2 regions of the Comamonas sp. JNW genome follow, and region 2 is predicted to be linked to the other one. Evidence: riboswitches for the same ligand, from Rfam matches in the RefSeq annotation. Region 2 holds a riboswitch; the other holds the start of a gene.
The links. Region 2 has a riboswitch for manganese ahead of mntP (manganese efflux pump MntP). Riboswitches for the same ligand answer to the same signal wherever they lie in the genome.
Positions count from the first base shown of each region.

Region 1: another riboswitch for manganese. It lies ahead of DCO45_RS08805 (TMEM165/GDT1 family protein); the one in region 2 lies ahead of mntP (manganese efflux pump MntP).

Region 1 is NZ_QETI01000004.1:293,956-302,162, forward strand. Features, by position in the region: gene DCO45_RS08765 (hypothetical protein) at 1-408, shown strand, start outside; gene DCO45_RS08770 (adenine phosphoribosyltransferase) at 440-994, opposite strand; gene DCO45_RS08775 (KpsF/GutQ family sugar-phosphate isomerase) at 1,134-2,132, shown strand; gene DCO45_RS08780 (HAD hydrolase family protein) at 2,132-2,704, shown strand; gene lptC (LPS export ABC transporter periplasmic protein LptC) at 2,701-3,300, shown strand; gene DCO45_RS08790 (SDR family oxidoreductase) at 3,308-4,129, shown strand; gene DCO45_RS08795 (RNA-binding protein) at 4,218-4,823, opposite strand; gene DCO45_RS23345 (RNA-binding protein) at 5,079-5,474, opposite strand; yybP-ykoY riboswitch at 5,706-5,819, shown strand; gene DCO45_RS08805 (TMEM165/GDT1 family protein) at 5,916-6,488, shown strand; gene putA (trifunctional transcriptional regulator/proline dehydrogenase/L-glutamate gamma-semialdehyde dehydrogenase) at 6,595-8,207, opposite strand, start outside.
Region 2 is NZ_QETI01000003.1:178,922-187,128, forward strand. Features, by position in the region: gene DCO45_RS06475 (VWA domain-containing protein) at 1-419, shown strand, start outside; gene DCO45_RS06480 (aspartate/glutamate racemase family protein) at 503-1,237, opposite strand; gene DCO45_RS06485 (NCS1 family nucleobase:cation symporter-1) at 1,253-2,785, opposite strand; yybP-ykoY riboswitch at 3,205-3,367, shown strand; gene mntP (manganese efflux pump MntP) at 3,388-3,957, shown strand; gene DCO45_RS06495 (DUF808 domain-containing protein) at 4,400-5,401, shown strand; gene DCO45_RS06500 (OmpW family outer membrane protein) at 5,637-6,248, shown strand; gene DCO45_RS06505 (aminotransferase class I/II-fold pyridoxal phosphate-dependent enzyme) at 6,347-7,630, opposite strand; gene DCO45_RS06510 (YeiH family protein) at 7,749-8,207, opposite strand, start outside.

The DNA.
Region 1 (8,207 bases), on a different contig from region 2:
GCCAAAACCCGTTTCGAGATTGTGATCACCTCGGTTTACTGGCGTCTCAATGCCCAGCTGGGTGTCGCCAGCACCAAGGCCCCCAGTGCGGTCACCGCGCCCCAGCCGGCCGTGGTGCCGGTGCCGCTGGGCATGGACCCGGTCGATGAAGCGGAGATTGCCGCCTTCAAGAAAGCCTTGCTCGAGGCGGCGCTGAACCCGGTGCCTGCGCTCGACGGCGCATCGCCCGCAAGCCGCGCTGCCTCCAGTGCGGCGCCCCGGCCCGCGCCGATTGTTCCGCCCGCGCGCAGCGCCGCGCACAATGCCCAGATCGCTCGGGAGGCCGCGCAACGCGGCGGTGCGCCTGCGCCCACGGCAGACACCAGCTTTGGCGGCCTGAGCAATACCCAGTACGGTGACCTGCACTGAGCGCCTGCACCGCAGCGGCGGTGACTGGGGCTCAGTGCCCTGCGAAATCCACCAGCGTGAACAGCGGCAGACCCGCATCGGTCAGCCGCTTGGAGCCGCCGAGCTCCGGCAGGTCGACAATCGCAGCGCCCTCCATCACCTGGGCGCCCAGCTTCTCCAGCAGCTTCTTGCCGGCCATCATCGTGCCGCCAGTGGCAATCAGGTCATCGACCAGCAGCACCTTGTCGCCGGGCTTGACCGCATCGGCATGCAACTCGACCGTGGCACTGCCGTATTCGAGCTCATAGGTTTCCTCCACCGTGGTGAAGGGCAGCTTGCCCTTTTTGCGGATGGGCACAAAGCCCACCTTGAGCTGGTAGGCGATGACGGCACCGAGGATAAAGCCGCGCGCATCGAGCCCGGCCACCACATCGGGGCGCATGTCGCGCGACATGTAGCGGTGCACAAAGGCATCGATCAGCACATGGAAGACCTGCGGGTTCTGCAGCAGCGGGGTGATGTCCCGGAACTGCACGCCCGGCGCTGGCCAATCGGGAACGGTGCGGATGTGGTGACGCAAAAAGGCGTTGACGTCGGGAGCGTGCATGGTGGGCGGGCAGAAAAGGGGAGGAGCCGCCATGGTAGTCCAACTGCGGCAGCTGCAACCGGCACCCGCCGCAGGTTAAGCATGTTTGGCAATGACCCGCACCGGCCGGGGCGCGGGCGCTCCGATAAAATCAGCCTCCATGAGCACCCTACAGCCCAAGCGCCCCGTGGAAGCGGCGCAGATTCTGCGCCTGGCGGCGTCTACCTTTGCGATCGAGGCCGAGGCCATTGCGGCACTGACGCAGCGCCTGGACGACAACTTTGTCCAGGTCGTGCAGCGCATGCTGGACATTCCCGGGCGTGTGGTGGTCACTGGCATGGGCAAGAGCGGCCATGTGGGGCGCAAGATTGCGGCCACCCTGGCATCGACCGGCACGCCGGCATTCTTTGTGCACCCGGGCGAGGCCAGCCATGGCGATCTGGGCATGGTCACGGGCCAGGATCTGGTGCTGGCCATCTCCAACAGCGGCGAGAGTGGCGAGATTTCCGTGCTGCTGCCGGTGCTCAAGCGCCTGGGCGTGCCCGTGGTGGCGATGACGGGCAACCTGCAGTCCTCGATGGCGCGCCATGCCGACTGGGTGCTCAACACCCAGGTCGACAAGGAGGCCTGCCCGCTGAACCTGGCCCCCACGGCCAGCACCACCGCGCAAATGGCGATGGGCGATGCGCTGGCCGTGGCGCTGCTGGATGCGCGCGGCTTCAAGGCCGAGGATTTTGCCCGCTCCCACCCCGGTGGCGCGCTGGGCCGCCGCCTGCTCACCCATGTGTCTGATGTGATGCGCAGCGGCGATGCGCTGCCCACGGTGCTGCCCAGCGCCAGCTTCAGCGACCTGATGCGTGAGATGAGTGCCAAGGGCATGGGCGCGGCTGCCATCGTCGATGCGCATGGCCTGCTGCAGGGCGTGTTTACCGATGGCGATCTGCGCCGCCGTATTGAGGCTGGTGCCGACTTGCGCGGCCTGACCGCTGCCGAGGTGATGCATGCCACGCCGCGCCAGATCTCGGCCGACGCATTGGCGGCCGACGCCGCTGCGTTGATGGAGGCCCACCGCATCACCAGCGTGCTGGTGACCGATGCGGACCAGCGCCTGGTGGGCATCGTGCATGTGGGTGATCTGATGCGGGCCAAGGTGATCTGATGGCCAGCACATTAACCTTGCCCGCCATCACCCCCGCCCAGCAGTGGCCCGCTGAGCTGCTGCTGCGCGCCCAGGGTATCAAGATTGTGTTCTTCGATGTGGATGGCGTGCTCACCGACGGGGGCCTGTACATCAGCGAGCAGGGCGAGACGCTCAAGCGTTTCCACACGCTCGACGGCCATGGTCTCAAGATGCTGCGCGAGGCCGGCATTGTGCCGGCCGTCATCACCGGGCGCGATTCGGCACCGCTGCGCCACCGCCTGGCGGCGCTGGGCATCGAGCAGGTTCGCTACGGCACCGAGGACAAGCTGCCTGCCGCCCAGGCCATGCTCGAGGCGCTGGGCCTGGACTGGCACCAGGCCGCAGCCATTGGCGATGACTGGCCGGATCTGCCGGTGCTGCGCCGCTGCCAGCTGGCCTGCGCGCCCGCCAATGCCCACCCTGAAGTGCTGGGCGTGGCACACTGGGTAACCACCCGCCACGGCGGCGCAGGTGCTGCGCGCGAGCTGTGCGACGCGGTGCTGGCCGCCTGCGGTGCCTATGTCAACCTGCTCGATCGGTACGGACAATGAAATCTCGCCTGCGACGCCTCATGGACCTGTCGTCCATCTACCTGCCGGTGATCCTGATGGGCCTGCTGGCGCTGGGCACCTGGTGGCTGGTGCGCAATGCCCCCAAGCCCCAGAGCGTGCGCGAACAAGCGGTGGCCGGCCACGAAGTGGATTACTACATGAACGATTTTTCGGTGCGCAGCTTTGACGGCACCGGCGTGCTGACCAGCGAGATCCAGGGCAACAAGATGCGCCACTACATGGACACCGACACGCTGGAGATCGACACGGCCACGATGCGTTCCATCCGCCAGGATGGCTCGACGACAGTGGCCACCGCCAACCGCGCCTTGTCCAATGCCGATGGCTCCGAAGTGCAGCTGTTTGGCAATGCCAAGGTGGTGCGCAGCAGCAACAAGCCGGGCGCGCCGCAGATGGAGTTCCGGGGCGAGTTTCTGCACGCCTTTGTCAACGAAGAGCGGGTGAGCTCGAACAAGCCCGTCGAGATCATCCGGGGCCAGGACCGGTTCACGGCCGACTCGATGGTCTTCAACAACATCACCCAGGTCGCAGAGCTCAAGGGCCGGGTCAAGGGCGTGCTGCAACCCGCACGCTGAGCGCCGCATGTCCACCCCCCTGAGCGATGCACCGCTGGTGCTGATCACCGGCGCCTCCAGCGGCATCGGCCAGGCGCTGGCCTGGCGCTACTACCAGGCCGGCTACCGCCTCGCGCTGGTGGCCCGCCGTACCGCGCTGATTGCGGACTGGGCCCAGGCGCAGGCGATGGATGCCAGCCGCTACGCGGTCTATGGCGCCGACGTGGCTGACCAGGACCAGACCATTGCTGCCTGCACGCAATGCCTGCAGCAGCAGGGCCTGCCCGATGTGGTGGTGGCCAATGCCGGGGTGAGCTACGGCATCGACACGGCCGAGCGCGAGGACCTGGAGGTCATGGCCCAGACCTATGCGACCAATGTGATCGGCATGGCCGCGACCTTCCATGCCTTTGTGCGCCCCATGCAGGCGCGCGGCAGCGGCAAGCTGGTGGGCATTGCCAGCGTGGCCGGCATACGCGGCCTGCCCGGCCACGGCGCCTACTGCGCCAGCAAGGCCGCCGTCATCAGCTACTGCGAGAGCCTGCGGGTGGAGCTTAAGCGTAGCGGCGTGCAGGTGGTCACCATCTGCCCGGGCTTTGTGGCCACGCCGCTCACCCGCCACAACCGCTACGGCATGCCCTTCTTGATGCAGCCAGAGGCCTTTGCCGACAAGGCCTTTGCAGTGATTGCCAAGGCGCGCAGCTATGCCGTGATCCCCTGGCAGATGGGCTGGGTGGCGCGGCTGTTGCGCTGCCTGCCCAATGCCCTCTATGACCGCGCGCTGGCCAACCGCCCGCGCAAGCACCGCCACCGCGAGCGGGTGCAAGAGGCGCCACCGGGTCAAGACTGAAAGCAGGTCCTAAGCCAGGCATGAAAAAAGCCCCTGGCGGGGCTTTGTCGTTGCGGTGCGGCACAGCGCTGGGCGGTGCCTGCAGGCATCAATAATCGTCGTTGTTGTCGTAGCCTTGGTTGCCGCCGCGGTTGCGCGAACCATTGCCGTAGGGGCTGCGGAAGCCGCCATCGCGCTCACCGCCACGATCGCCACCACCAAAGCCGCGGTCATTGCCGCCACGGCCGCCATAGCCACCGCCGCCGCCACCACCGTAGCCGCCACGGTCTCCGCCGCCGCCGTATCCACCACCACCACCGCCGCCGTAGCCGCCGCCACCACCGCCGCCGTAGCCACCACCACCGCCGCCGCCGCCGCCAAAGCCGCCACGGTTACCGCCTCCGCCGCCAAAGCCACCACCACGGGGGCCGCCAAAACCACCACCGCCGCTGCGGGGAGGACGGGGCTCCATGGGACGTGCTTCGTTCACGACCAGATTGCGACCGCCCAGGGGCTGACCGTTCAGACCGTTGACCGAAGCTTGGGCTTCTTCATCGCTGCCCATTTCTACAAAACCAAAACCTTTGGAGCGACCGGTGTCGCGTTCCATCATCACCTTGGCGCTGGTTACGCTGCCAAACTGACCAAAGGCCTGTTCCAGATCGTTGTCGCGAACCTGGTATGGCAAATTACCGACGTAAAGCTTGTTGCCCATTTGAGGGACTCCTGATAACTCTTAAATAATGCGATCGCGCCCTGTAGAACACCGGTCATCTATCGCAGTAGCCCAATGGAGGAATGCTCCATCCTTTATTTTCTGGCATAAAAACCGGGAATGGGATAGTTGTGCCCCTCTGTTGTGGCGCAGAAGCTGCAACCAGATGCAAAAAAGGCCTCAAAGAGGCCTTTTTTCCGGGAAAACCCGTCATCTCACTGTCAAAACCTCTAAGAGGTTTTGGATGTGATGTGCTTAGTAGCTGCCGCCACCGTAGCCGCCACGGCCACCGCCGCCGAAGCCACCGCGATCGCCGCCGCCGAAGCCGCCACGGTCACCACCGCCGAAACCACGGCCACCACCACCACCGCCGCCGAAGCCGCCGCTGCGTGGAGGACGGGCTTCCATTGGACGTGCTTCGTTCACGACCAGGTTACGACCGCCAAAGCCTTGGCCGTTCACGCCTTCGATAGCAGCTTGTGCTTCAGCGTCCGAACCCATTTCCACAAAGCCGAAGCCCTTGGAACGGCCGGTGTCACGTTCCATCATGACCTTGGCGCTGGAGACGGTACCGAATTGGCTGAAAGTGCTTTCCAGATCGCTGTCACGGAAAGAGTAAGGCAGGTTGCCCACGTAAAGTTTGTTGCCCATTTGAGGACTCCGAAAAAAGTAAAAAAAGCGATGGAGCCTGATGCAATCAACAAACCTGTGACAACTTCCAAGACGGATCACCGCGCGCTCTAGTGTACCCGGGGGCACATTGAGCTTCACCATTATGGGTGAATCGCCTTACGCTGTGTTGACAGTTGCTGCAACCAGCCCTTGGTATTTTCCCTGGAGGGCGTGGGTGTTGCGGCGCAACATCGCTTTTGGGCGTATGATGCGCCAGTCTTTGGGGAGTAGCCTGCTGGGCGCGCAATGCGCCGCAGAGTGTGCGTCAACAAACTTGGGCCTTCGCGGCCTATGGCGTACACGGCATCTGGTGATGAGGATGCTGGGCGAGACCATTGACCACGTTGCGATCCCATGCCGGAGTCGCGATGCGGTCAATGCTGTCTTGCGATATCCGGCTGCAATAACGATCCCCACTCCATGGAAGCCTTTCTCCTCTCGACCGCCGTCGTCGCCCTTGCCGAAATGGGCGACAAGACGCAGTTGCTGTCCCTCGTCCTCGCTGCCAAATACCGCAAACCCTGGCCCATTGCGCTGGGCATCTTCGTCTCGACCCTGGTCAACCATGCGCTGGCCGGTGCCGTTGGCGCCTGGATCACCACGATGCTGGGCCCCGATGTGCTGCGCTGGATTCTGGGCGTGTCCTTTATCCTGATGGCCGGCTGGATGCTGATCCCCGACAAGATCGACGAGGACGAAGCGGGCAAGAGCAGCGGCCGCTGGGGTGTGTTCGGCACCACCGTGCTGCTGTTCTTCCTGGCCGAGATGGGCGACAAGACCCAGCTGGCCACCGTGGGCCTGGCCGCCAAGTACCCCGCTTCTTATTACTGGGTGGTCGCAGGCACCACGATCGGCATGATGCTGGCCAATGCGCCGGTGGTCTGGTTTGGCGACAAGATCACCAAGAGGCTGCCGATCCGCTGGATCCACCGCGTCTGCGCGGTGATCTTCCTGGTGCTGGGTGTGGCCGCGCTGTTCACGACGATGGACTGATAGCGCTGGCTGCGCTAGCAACACTAGCAACGCACCAACTCAAAGGGCTGGGATCTTGCGATCTCCAGCCCTTTTTCCATGGGGCGCCCCCCCCCAAGCCTCAGCGTTAGTCCAAGGTCATCAGGCTGGCATTGCCGCCAGCCGCAGCCGTGTTGATGCTGATGGCATGCTCGGCCAGCAGGCGGAACAGCGGCACGCTGCCGTCGGCAGCCTGGGCGGTGATCGGCACGATGGCGCCGGCGCGGCCCGCCAAGGTGCTGGCCGTGGGCAGCCAGCCGCTGGCGGCATCAACGATCAGCGCATCAAAGGCTTCGGACTGCACAAAGGCCTGCTCGCTGTGCGCAGACAGTTGCACCGAGGCACGCACCGAGGCGGGCAATTGGGCCAGCAGGCTGGCTTGGCTGCTGCCTGCGGGCCACACGGCGGTGGAGCCCGCGGCGAGCACGGCGGCGAGCTGGGCCAGCAGCAGGCTGCTGGTGCTGGCCACGCAGGCTACGCGCGCACGGCCACTCAGCACATACAGATTGCGCTCACCGGTGGGGCCGGGCAGCTCGGCCGCAAAGCCGTTGCCGGTATGGGCGGCATAGCGCTGGCACAGCGCTGCCAGATCGCCCTGGCCTTGCTGGCTGGCCCAGCTTTGCAGCGCCTCCAGCCCAGCGGCGGGGGCGGCATCGGCCTGTTCCAGGCCATGGGCATTACCGCGCTGGCCGGTGCTGGCGGCCGGGGCCTCGCTACCGGCCATGCGCGGTAGGTGGGCGAGCGCATCCACGGTGGCCGTGGCCGGCATGCGGCTGAGCAGGCGCAGCATGTACAGCGGGCCGCCGGCCTTGGGGCCCGTGCCCGACAGGCCTTCGCCGCCAAAAGGCTGCACACCGACGACGGCGCCGACGATATTGCGGTTCACATAGATATTGCCGGCATGCGCGGCGTTGACCACCTGGGCAATGGTCTCGTCAATGCGGGTGTGCAGGCCCAGGGTGAGGGCGTAGCCGGTGGCATTGATGTCGGCCAGCAGCTGGGGCAGGTTCTCGCGGCGGTAGCGCAGCACATGCAGCACCGGGCCGAAGACTTCGCGCTTGAGCTCGGAGAGCTGGCCGATGGCGATCACCGTGGGCGGCACAAAGGTGCCTTGCGCGCTGGCGCCGCTGTTTTGCCAGACCTGGTGGCCAGCGGCCTGCATGCGGGCAATGTGCTGGTCGATGACGCCCTTGGCCTCGGCATCGATGACGGGGCCGACATCGGTCTTGAGCTGGCAGGGGTTGCCCAGCTGGAGCTCCTGCATCGCGCCGCGCAGCATGTGCAGCAGGCGGTCGGCCGCTTCTTCCTGCACGCACAGCACGCGCAGCGCCGAGCAGCGCTGGCCGGCCGAGTCAAAGGCCGAGGACAGCACATCGACCACGACCTGCTCGGCCAGCGCGGACGAGTCCACGATCATCGCGTTCTGGCCGCCGGTCTCGGCCACCAGGGTGACGGGCTGGCCTTGGGCGTCGAGGCGCTGGGCCAGCGTCTTTTGCAGAATGCGGGCCACTTCGGTCGAGCCGGTGAACATGACGGCCTGCACGCGGTGGTCGGCCACCAGGCGGGCGCCCACGGTCTCGCCGGTGCCCGGCAGCAGCTGCAGCACATCGCGCGGCACGCCGGCCTGCCACAGCGCCTGCACGGCGGCAGCCGCGATCAGCGGGGTCTGCTCGGCCGGCTTGGCCAGCACGGTGTTGCCGG
Region 2 (8,207 bases):
CGGCGGTGGTGGACCTGACCGACAAGCTCGACGACCCGGTCGATGTGCTGTTTGGCGTGCAGCTGGGCGGCGGCACCGACATCAATGGCGCTGTGGGTTACTGTCAGAGCCTGATCAGCGAGCCGCGCAACACCATCCTGGTGCTGATCTCGGACCTGTACGAGGGGGGCGTGGAATCCGGCCTGCTGCGCCGCGCCAACGAGCTGGTGGAATCGGGCGTGCAGTTCATCACCTTGCTGGCGCTGAGCGACGAAGGCGCGCCCGCCTACGATGCCGCACTTGCCGCCAAGCTGGCGGCCTTGGGCGTGCCATCCTTTGCCTGCACGCCGGATGCCTTCCCGCAGCTGATGGCAGCCGCCATTCGCCGCGATGATGTGGCGGCCTGGGCGGCAACCCAGGGGTTCAAGACCAGTCAATGACGCTGCCTGGCACTCACCCAGCCAGAAAAAAGCCCTGCGGTGCAGGGCGGTTGGAGTAAACAGAGGCTGGGAGATGGAGCCGTTTAGCGGCCCAGCGAATCGGGCAGCGGAAAGCCGGTGATGCGCTTGGCACGCGGCGGCGCATAGGTGCGCACCTTGGAGGTCTTGAGGCCCAGGCGCACCAGCGATTCGGCAATGGTCACCGCAGCGGCCACGCCATCGACCACGGGCACGCCGGTGCGGCTACGCACCTTGTCTTCAAGCTCGGCCATGCCGCCGCAGCCTAGGCAGATGACCTCGGCATGGTCTTCTTCCACCGCCTTGGCCGCCTGCTGCACGATGGCATCGACGGCGCGCTCGGGCTGGCTCTCCAGTTCCAGCACGGCCATGCCGCTGGCGCGTACCGAGGCGCAGCGCGCATCCAACCCGGCCAGCTTGAGCCGGTCTTCGATCAAGGGCACGGCGCGGTCCAAGGTGGTGACCACGGCGTATTTGTGGCCCAGGAACATGGCCGTCGATGCCGCAGCCTCGGTGATGTCGACCACCGGCACTTCCAGCAGCTCTTGCAGGCCTTCGCGGCCATGCTCGCCGTAGCCGGCCTGGATGACGGCATCAAAGGGCTGGTCATAGCGCATGACGGCATCCATCACGCCGACGGCGCAGAGGTAGCTCTCAAAATTGCCCTCCACCGATTCAGCGCCAAAGCGCGGGGTGAGGGCGACGATCTCGGTGCCCGGTGCGGCCGCCCGGCGCGCCTGGGCGCCGATGGCCTCGGTCATGCTCTCGGTGGTGTTGACGTTCACGATCAGAATGCGCATGCAAAAAACTCCGTCTCAATGTTGGGCATGGTTCACGGCAATGGCCTCGCCGTCCTGGTCTTCATAGTGCTGGCCCTTGGGCGTCAGCAGCCAGTAGAACAGGCCGCCAAGCCCGGCCGCTATGAACCAGGAGAAATGCGACACCGACTCGAGTGCCGGCAAAAAGGCGAACAGCAGCGCAATCAGGGCCGAGGGCACCAGGGCCTGGATGGCGCGGCGGTTGACGCCGTTTTCGTAATGGTAAGGGCCGTTGCGGTCATCGCTGTAGAGCGCTGGCACATGCACGCGCTGCTTGCGGATCAGCCAGTAATCAGCCATCACGATGCCAAACAGTGGGCCCAGGAACGAGCCCAGACCGCCCAGGAAATACAGGATCACCAGCGGTGAGTCATAGAGGTTCCAGGGCAGGATCACAAAGCCGAGGACGGCGCTGACGAGGGCCGCGCGGCGGAAGTTGAGCTGGCGCGGCAGCAGGTTGGCCAGGGCCAGAGCGGGTGCGACAAAGTTGGCCATCAGGTTGACGGCGATGGTCAGGATCAGCAGCGACAGGCTGGCGAGCACCAGCAAGGGCTTGTTGGGGATCTTCTCGACGATGTCGGTCGGGCTCAGGATCAGCGTGCCATCAATCGCCAGCTGGCCGCCGGTCAGCACGACGACGATCAGGCCGAAGATCAGCATGTTGATGGGGATGCCCCAGAAGTTGCCCTTGACCACGGCGCTGCGCGAGGTGGCACCCCGGGTGAAGTCACAGAAATTGAGCACAAAGGTGCCATAGATGGCGACCCACAGCGAGGCTGCACCCATGATCTGCACCCACATCGCCGCACCTGTGCTGGGCTTGGGCGCCGTCCACTGGATCTTGCCGCCCGAGCTGTACAGCACCCAGCCGGCCAGCGCGATAAAGGTCACCAGAATCACCGGGCCAGCAAAGGCCTCGTACTTGCGGATGCTCTCCATGCCCCAGCAGGCAATCATCGTCTGCACCACCCACAGCAGGCTGAAGCTGATCCAGCCGAGCACCGGCAGGCCCAGCACCTGGTGCGCCAGCAGCGACTGCAGGCTGGGGAAGAGGGTGATCAACAGCACATCGAGCACCTTGGAGGCCAGGTAGGTCTGGATGCCGAACCAGGCAATCGCGACACCGCCCCGGATCAAGGCCGGGATCTGCGCACCCCGGGTGCCAAAGCTGATGCGGCTCATCACCGGAAAAGGCACACCCGTCTTGGGGCCCATGAAGCCCGACAAGGTCAGCAGCACAAACAGCAAGGCAGCGCCCATCATCAGCGCCGTCAGAATCTGCCAGCCACCCAGGCCCAGCGCAAACAGGCCGATGGCAAAGGCGTAGTTGCCCAGGCTGTGCACATCATTGGCCCAGAGCGTGAACAGGCTGTAGGCACCCCAGGAGCGGCTGTCTTTCTTGGTGGGCGCGAGGTCTTTGTTGTAGAGCGAGGGGCATACGCCGGCGGGCAATGCACCGGCCGCTGCGGGGCGCTGCTGTGCGGGGTTGAAGGCAAAGCCTGCGTTCTGGTCTGCTGCAAGATCGGTCATTGACATCCTTGGATCGGGCGCATCCAGCTGCGCCTTATTTGCGGCCTGGCGGCCGGGTTTGTCTCGTCATGTGCGCGGGTCCATGCATGGCATGTGCAGCACAAGACAGGCCTCAATGGCTATGCGTTGTGTGCACATATGCATACATTAAGTGTATACAAAACACCTGAAAATGAACTAGGGGCAACCCTCGGTGAAGTGCCACGCTGTTACTTGGGAGACGCCTTGGCTGCCTCTGTCAGAGGGTGCCAAGGGAGAGCTGCAATACATGAGCTTGCTCATGTTTCGGCTTGTAGCGGTTGGCGTTTTGCTGGGTCCAGGCCGCAACAGCAAGACGGAAATACGATCCATTCCTAAAGAACTTGGCGCGGTTGGGGCCATGTGCTCCTAAGCGCTGCGCAGCGTTTAGACTGCGGCTTCCCTTGGGGAGTAGCCTGCTTCCGCGCTGGAAGCGTCTGCGTCAACATACTCGGCATTTCGCATGCTGTGGCGCAGACATCCGTTCTTCGGTTGGCGAGACCATCGGCATGCCAGCACGACCTCGGTCGGGCAGTGGTGGCGTGCCGTTGTGCTCATGCCCGACTGTCCTAGAAGAACCTCCGATGAACGCTGCTTCCATTTCCCTGTTGGCGCTTGCCATGTCCACCGATGCCTTTGCTGCCGCGATTGGCAAAGGCTCTGCCCTTGTCAAACCCCGTTGGTCCGAGGCGCTGCGCACCGGCCTGATCTTTGGTGTCATCGAAGCCATCACGCCGCTGGTGGGCTGGGCGCTGGGCTATGCCGCGGCCGATTATGTGAAGGCCTGGGACCACTGGATTGCCTTTGTGCTGCTCTTGGTGCTGGGCGGCCGCATGGTGCTGGGTGCCTTCCAAAGTGCCGATGAGCCCGAGATGAGCCGGCCCGCGCGCCATGGCTTCTGGCTGCTGGTCGCCACGGGCTTTGCCACCAGTATTGACGCGATGGCGGTAGGCGTGGGCCTGGCCTTTCTGGATGTGAACATCACCGTCGTTGCGCTCAGCATTGGTTTTGCCACCTTTGCGATGGTGACCCTGGGCGTGATGGTCGGCCGCATTCTGGGCAATATCACGGGCCGCTGGGCAGAAGCGGTGGGTGGTGTCGTGCTGATTGCCATTGGCTCGCTGATTCTGTACGAGCACATGGTGGCCGTATAAAATCAAAGCCCTCCGCTGGCGTGGCAGAGGGCTTGGCTGCGTTTTGCGCTGTAGGAGCGTTGCTACAGGCAAAACAAAGCCCCGCAGAGCAGGGCTTAAGTGAGAGAGATCAGTGGGCTTGCAATTGCTGCGGGTGCCGGGTTTTTAGTTCTGGCTCAACCGCTTGCAGGCTGCGCTGGTATCAGAAGCGGGCAGGAGCACGCTTACGGTCACGTTCGTCTTCAGGCCAAATAGCAAACACTTCAGTCATTTCAGTCCTTTCACCTTTCTGGTGTAGATGGGTGTACAACGGGCCGCGCGCTGAAGTTGTTGACAAGGCCTGCATAAAGTTTTGTGAACAAGCTCCAACAAAACGTAGAAATCACCGTTTTATAGGGTCTGACACAGCATTGCACCGCGAAATCGCTATGATTTGCCACCGAATTTGGATTGGGAGTGCGTAATGGCTGGTGCTGGTTTGTTGATGTTGCTCGATGATATTGCGACCTTGCTTGACGATGTGGCGCTGATGACCAAGACGGCTGCGGGCAAGAGCACGGCCATCCTGGACGATGTGGCCACGCAGACCAAGGTGGCGGTGCAGAAGACCGCGGGGGTGCTGGGCGACGACCTGGCGCTGAACGCCGAGCAGGTGACTGGGGTCAAGGCCAACCGGGAGTTGCCGGTGGTCTGGGCGGTGGCCAAGGGGTCGCTCAAAAACAAAGTCATCTTGGTGCCGGCAGCGCTTTTGATCAGTGCTTTTGCGCCTTGGTTGATCACGCCGCTGTTGATGCTTGGCGGCGCTTTTCTGTGTTTTGAAGGGGTGGAGAAGGTGCTGAGCCTGTTTCACAAGCCCGGCAAACAGGCGCCCCATGATGCCGTCAAGGAGTCCGAGCAGGCGGCGCAGATGGGCGTGGCGCCATCATCCGTGAAGGCTGCCAGCGAGAAAAACATGGACCCGGTGGCCTATGAAAGAGCCAAGGTGGCGGGTGCGGTGCGTACCGATTTCATTCTGTCTGCAGAAATCATCGCCATCGCGCTGGGCACCGTGGCCAGCAAGCCGCTGTGGGAGCAGTTTGCGGTGCTGGTGGCCGTGGCACTGGCGATCACCGTGTTTGTCTATGGCCTGGTGGCCGGTATTGTGCGCATGGACGATGTGGGCATGTGGCTGATGCGCAAGACCAGTGCCGCAGCCCAGGCCCTGGGCCGGGGCCTGATTGCGTTTACGCCCTGGCTGATGCGTGGCCTGTCGATTGTGGGAACGGCTGCGATGTTCATGGTGGGCGGCAGCTTGCTGGTGCATGGCATGGGCCCGATCGAGCATTGGTTGGAGAGCACCGTAGCCCCGATGGGCGGTGTGGTGGCCATGCTGGCCCCAACGCTGGTGCACGTGGCCGTCGGTGCGGTCATTGGTGGCCTGGTGGTGCTGGCGGTAGAGGCCTGGCACAAGATGCGCGGCCACTGATCGACAGCAACCACGGATGGCTGCTGGCCGCGTCCCTCGGGCGCGGCGCTGCAAGAAGCAGAAGGCGGCATCGCAACAGCGGGCCGCCTTTTTTCATCGCTTGTTTTGTCGGGTTGATCTGGGTCAGGGCAGCCTGGCCCGCATGAGCAGAAGATGCTGAACATGGACGGCAGACAAGGGCCGGTTCCGCAACTTTTCAATCCATGCGAGCAAGATCGCAGCGAGGGCAATGACGATGAAAAAAATGATGTTGGCAGCGGCAGCTGTATGTGCAATGGCGTCGGGCGCGGCGATGGCGCAAGAGGCGCAAAGCCCCTGGCAAGTGCGTGTGCGCGCCGTGCATCTGGACAGCGCCAACAAGGACTCCACCGGCCTGGGCCTGTCGATCAATGACAAGACGATTCCCGAAGTGGATGTGAGCTACTTCTTCACGCCCAATATCGCGGCAGAGCTGGTGCTGACCTACCCGCAAAAGCATGACCTGCGCTCGGACGGCGCCAAGATCGGCACGCTCAAGCACCTGCCGCCCAGCCTGCTCGCGCAGTACCACTTCACCAATATGGGCGCCTTCAAGCCCTACCTGGGCGCTGGTGTGAACTACACGCGCTTCTCGAACGTGAACTTTGCACCGGCTGTTGAGGCCGCGCTCGATCCATCGATCAAGAAGAACAGCTTTGGCCCGGCGCTGCAGATCGGCTTTGACTACATGCTGGACAAGCACTGGTCGATCAACGTCGACGTGAAGAAGGTCTACATCAAGACCGATGTGCGCTCGGCCGGCACCAAGGTGGGCACTTTTAAGGTGGATCCTTGGTTGCTGGGTGTGGGTGTGGGCTACCGCTTCTAAACAGGTCCTCATGCCCGCTCCTGGTGATCCAGGAGCCACAGAGCACTGTGTTTGAGCCGCTTGTTGAAAGCGGCTCTTTTTTTGCGTGCGACGGCCCCTCAGACCTTGGCCAGCGCCTGCTCCAGATCGGCCAGCAGGTCATCGACATGCTCGATGCCGACCGACAGGCGCACCATGCCTTCGCTCACGCCGGCTTTCTCCAGCTCTGCGCTGTCCAACTGGCGGTGCGTGGTCGAAGCCGGGTGCGTCGCCAGCGATTTGGCATCGCCAATATTGACCAGGCGGGTGAACAGCTGCAGCGCATCCAGAAAGCGGGCACCGGCGGCGCGCCCTTCGCCGTCTGCGGCGTTGAGGCTGAAGGACAGAATGCCCGAGGCGCGGCCGCCCGACTGCTTTTGCAAGGTGGCATGGTCCGGGTGGTCCGGCAGGCCCGCATAGCGCACCCAGGCCACCTTGGGGTGCTTTTGCAGCGTCTCGGCAATCTTTTGCGTGTTCTCGCAGATGCGGTCCATGCGCAGCGCCAGGGTCTCGATGCCTTGCAGGATCTGGAAGGCGTTCTGCGGCGAAATGGCTGCGCCCATATTGCGCAGCGGCACGACGCGCGCGCGGCCGATGTAGGCCGCAGGGCCCAGCGCTTCGGTGTAGACCACGCCGTGGTAGCTCACATCGGGTTCATTGAGGCGCTTGAAGCGCGCCTTGTGCTCGGCCCAGGGGAACTTGCCACTATCGACGATGGCGCCGCCCACGCTGGTGCCATGGCCGCCCAGGTACTTGGTGAGCGAATGGACGACGATGTCGGCGCCATGCTCGATGGGGCGCAGCAGATAGGGCGAGGGCACGGTGTTGTCCACGATCAGCGGCACACCATGGCGGTGGGCCACATCGGCGAGCGCGCGGATATCGGTCACATTGCCCAAGGGGTTGCCGATGGACTCGATGAACACGGCCTTGGTCTTGTCGTCGATCAAGGCGCCAAAGCTGGCCGGGTCGCGTGGATCGGCAAAGCGCACCTCAATGCCCTGCTGCGGAAAGGTATGGGCAAACAGGTTGTAGGTGCCGCCATACAAGGTGCTGGCCGAGACGATGTTGTCGCCCGCTTCGGCCAGCGTTTGGATAGCTGCGGTGATCGCTGCCATGCCCGAGGCCAGCGCCAGCGCGGCAATGCCGCCTTCGAGCGCGGTCACGCGCTTTTCCAGCACATCGGTGGTCGGGTTCATGATGCGGGTGTAGATATTGCCCGGCACCTTCAGGTCAAACAGGTCGGCGCCGTGCTGCGCGCTGTCAAAGGCGTAGGCCACCGTTTGGTAGATGGGCACGGCAGCAGCCTTGGTAGTGGGGTCGGGCGAATAGCCTGCGTGAACGGCCAATGTCTCGATGCGCATGGTGTTGGAATCCTTGTGTGCTTGGCGGAATGAATCGTTGGTTGTTGTAGCAGTTTTGCGCGCCGGGCCAACGATTTTTTGGGTATGAGCTTATGAGGCCGCAGAGCCCCGAGCCCCCTCAGAGCCAGGTATTGACCGCCAGCCCGCCCAGCACCAGCCAGACAAACAGCACCAGGGCCAGCAGCAAGGGCTTGATGCCCGCAGCCCGCACGGCGCGCACATGGGTGGTGAGCCCCAGGCCGGCCATCGCCATCGTCAGCAAGGCGTTGTCCCACTGCACACCGATGGCGAGCGCCTGCGCCGGGATGACGCCCAGCGAATGGATGCCCGCGACTGCGACAAAGCCCAACGCAAACCAGGGAATGGTGATCTGGCGGGCCTGCACGGCGCCACCGGCTGCCGGCTGCCGGACCGCTGCAGCGCTGCCAGGGCGCCTGGCCAGCCACAGCGACAGCGCGATCAGAAACGGGGCCAGCATCATCACCCGCACCATCTTGGCGACCACGGCGGTGTCGGCCGCGCTGCTGCTGATGGCGCCGCCAGCAGCGACCACCTGCGCCACCTCATGCACGGTCGA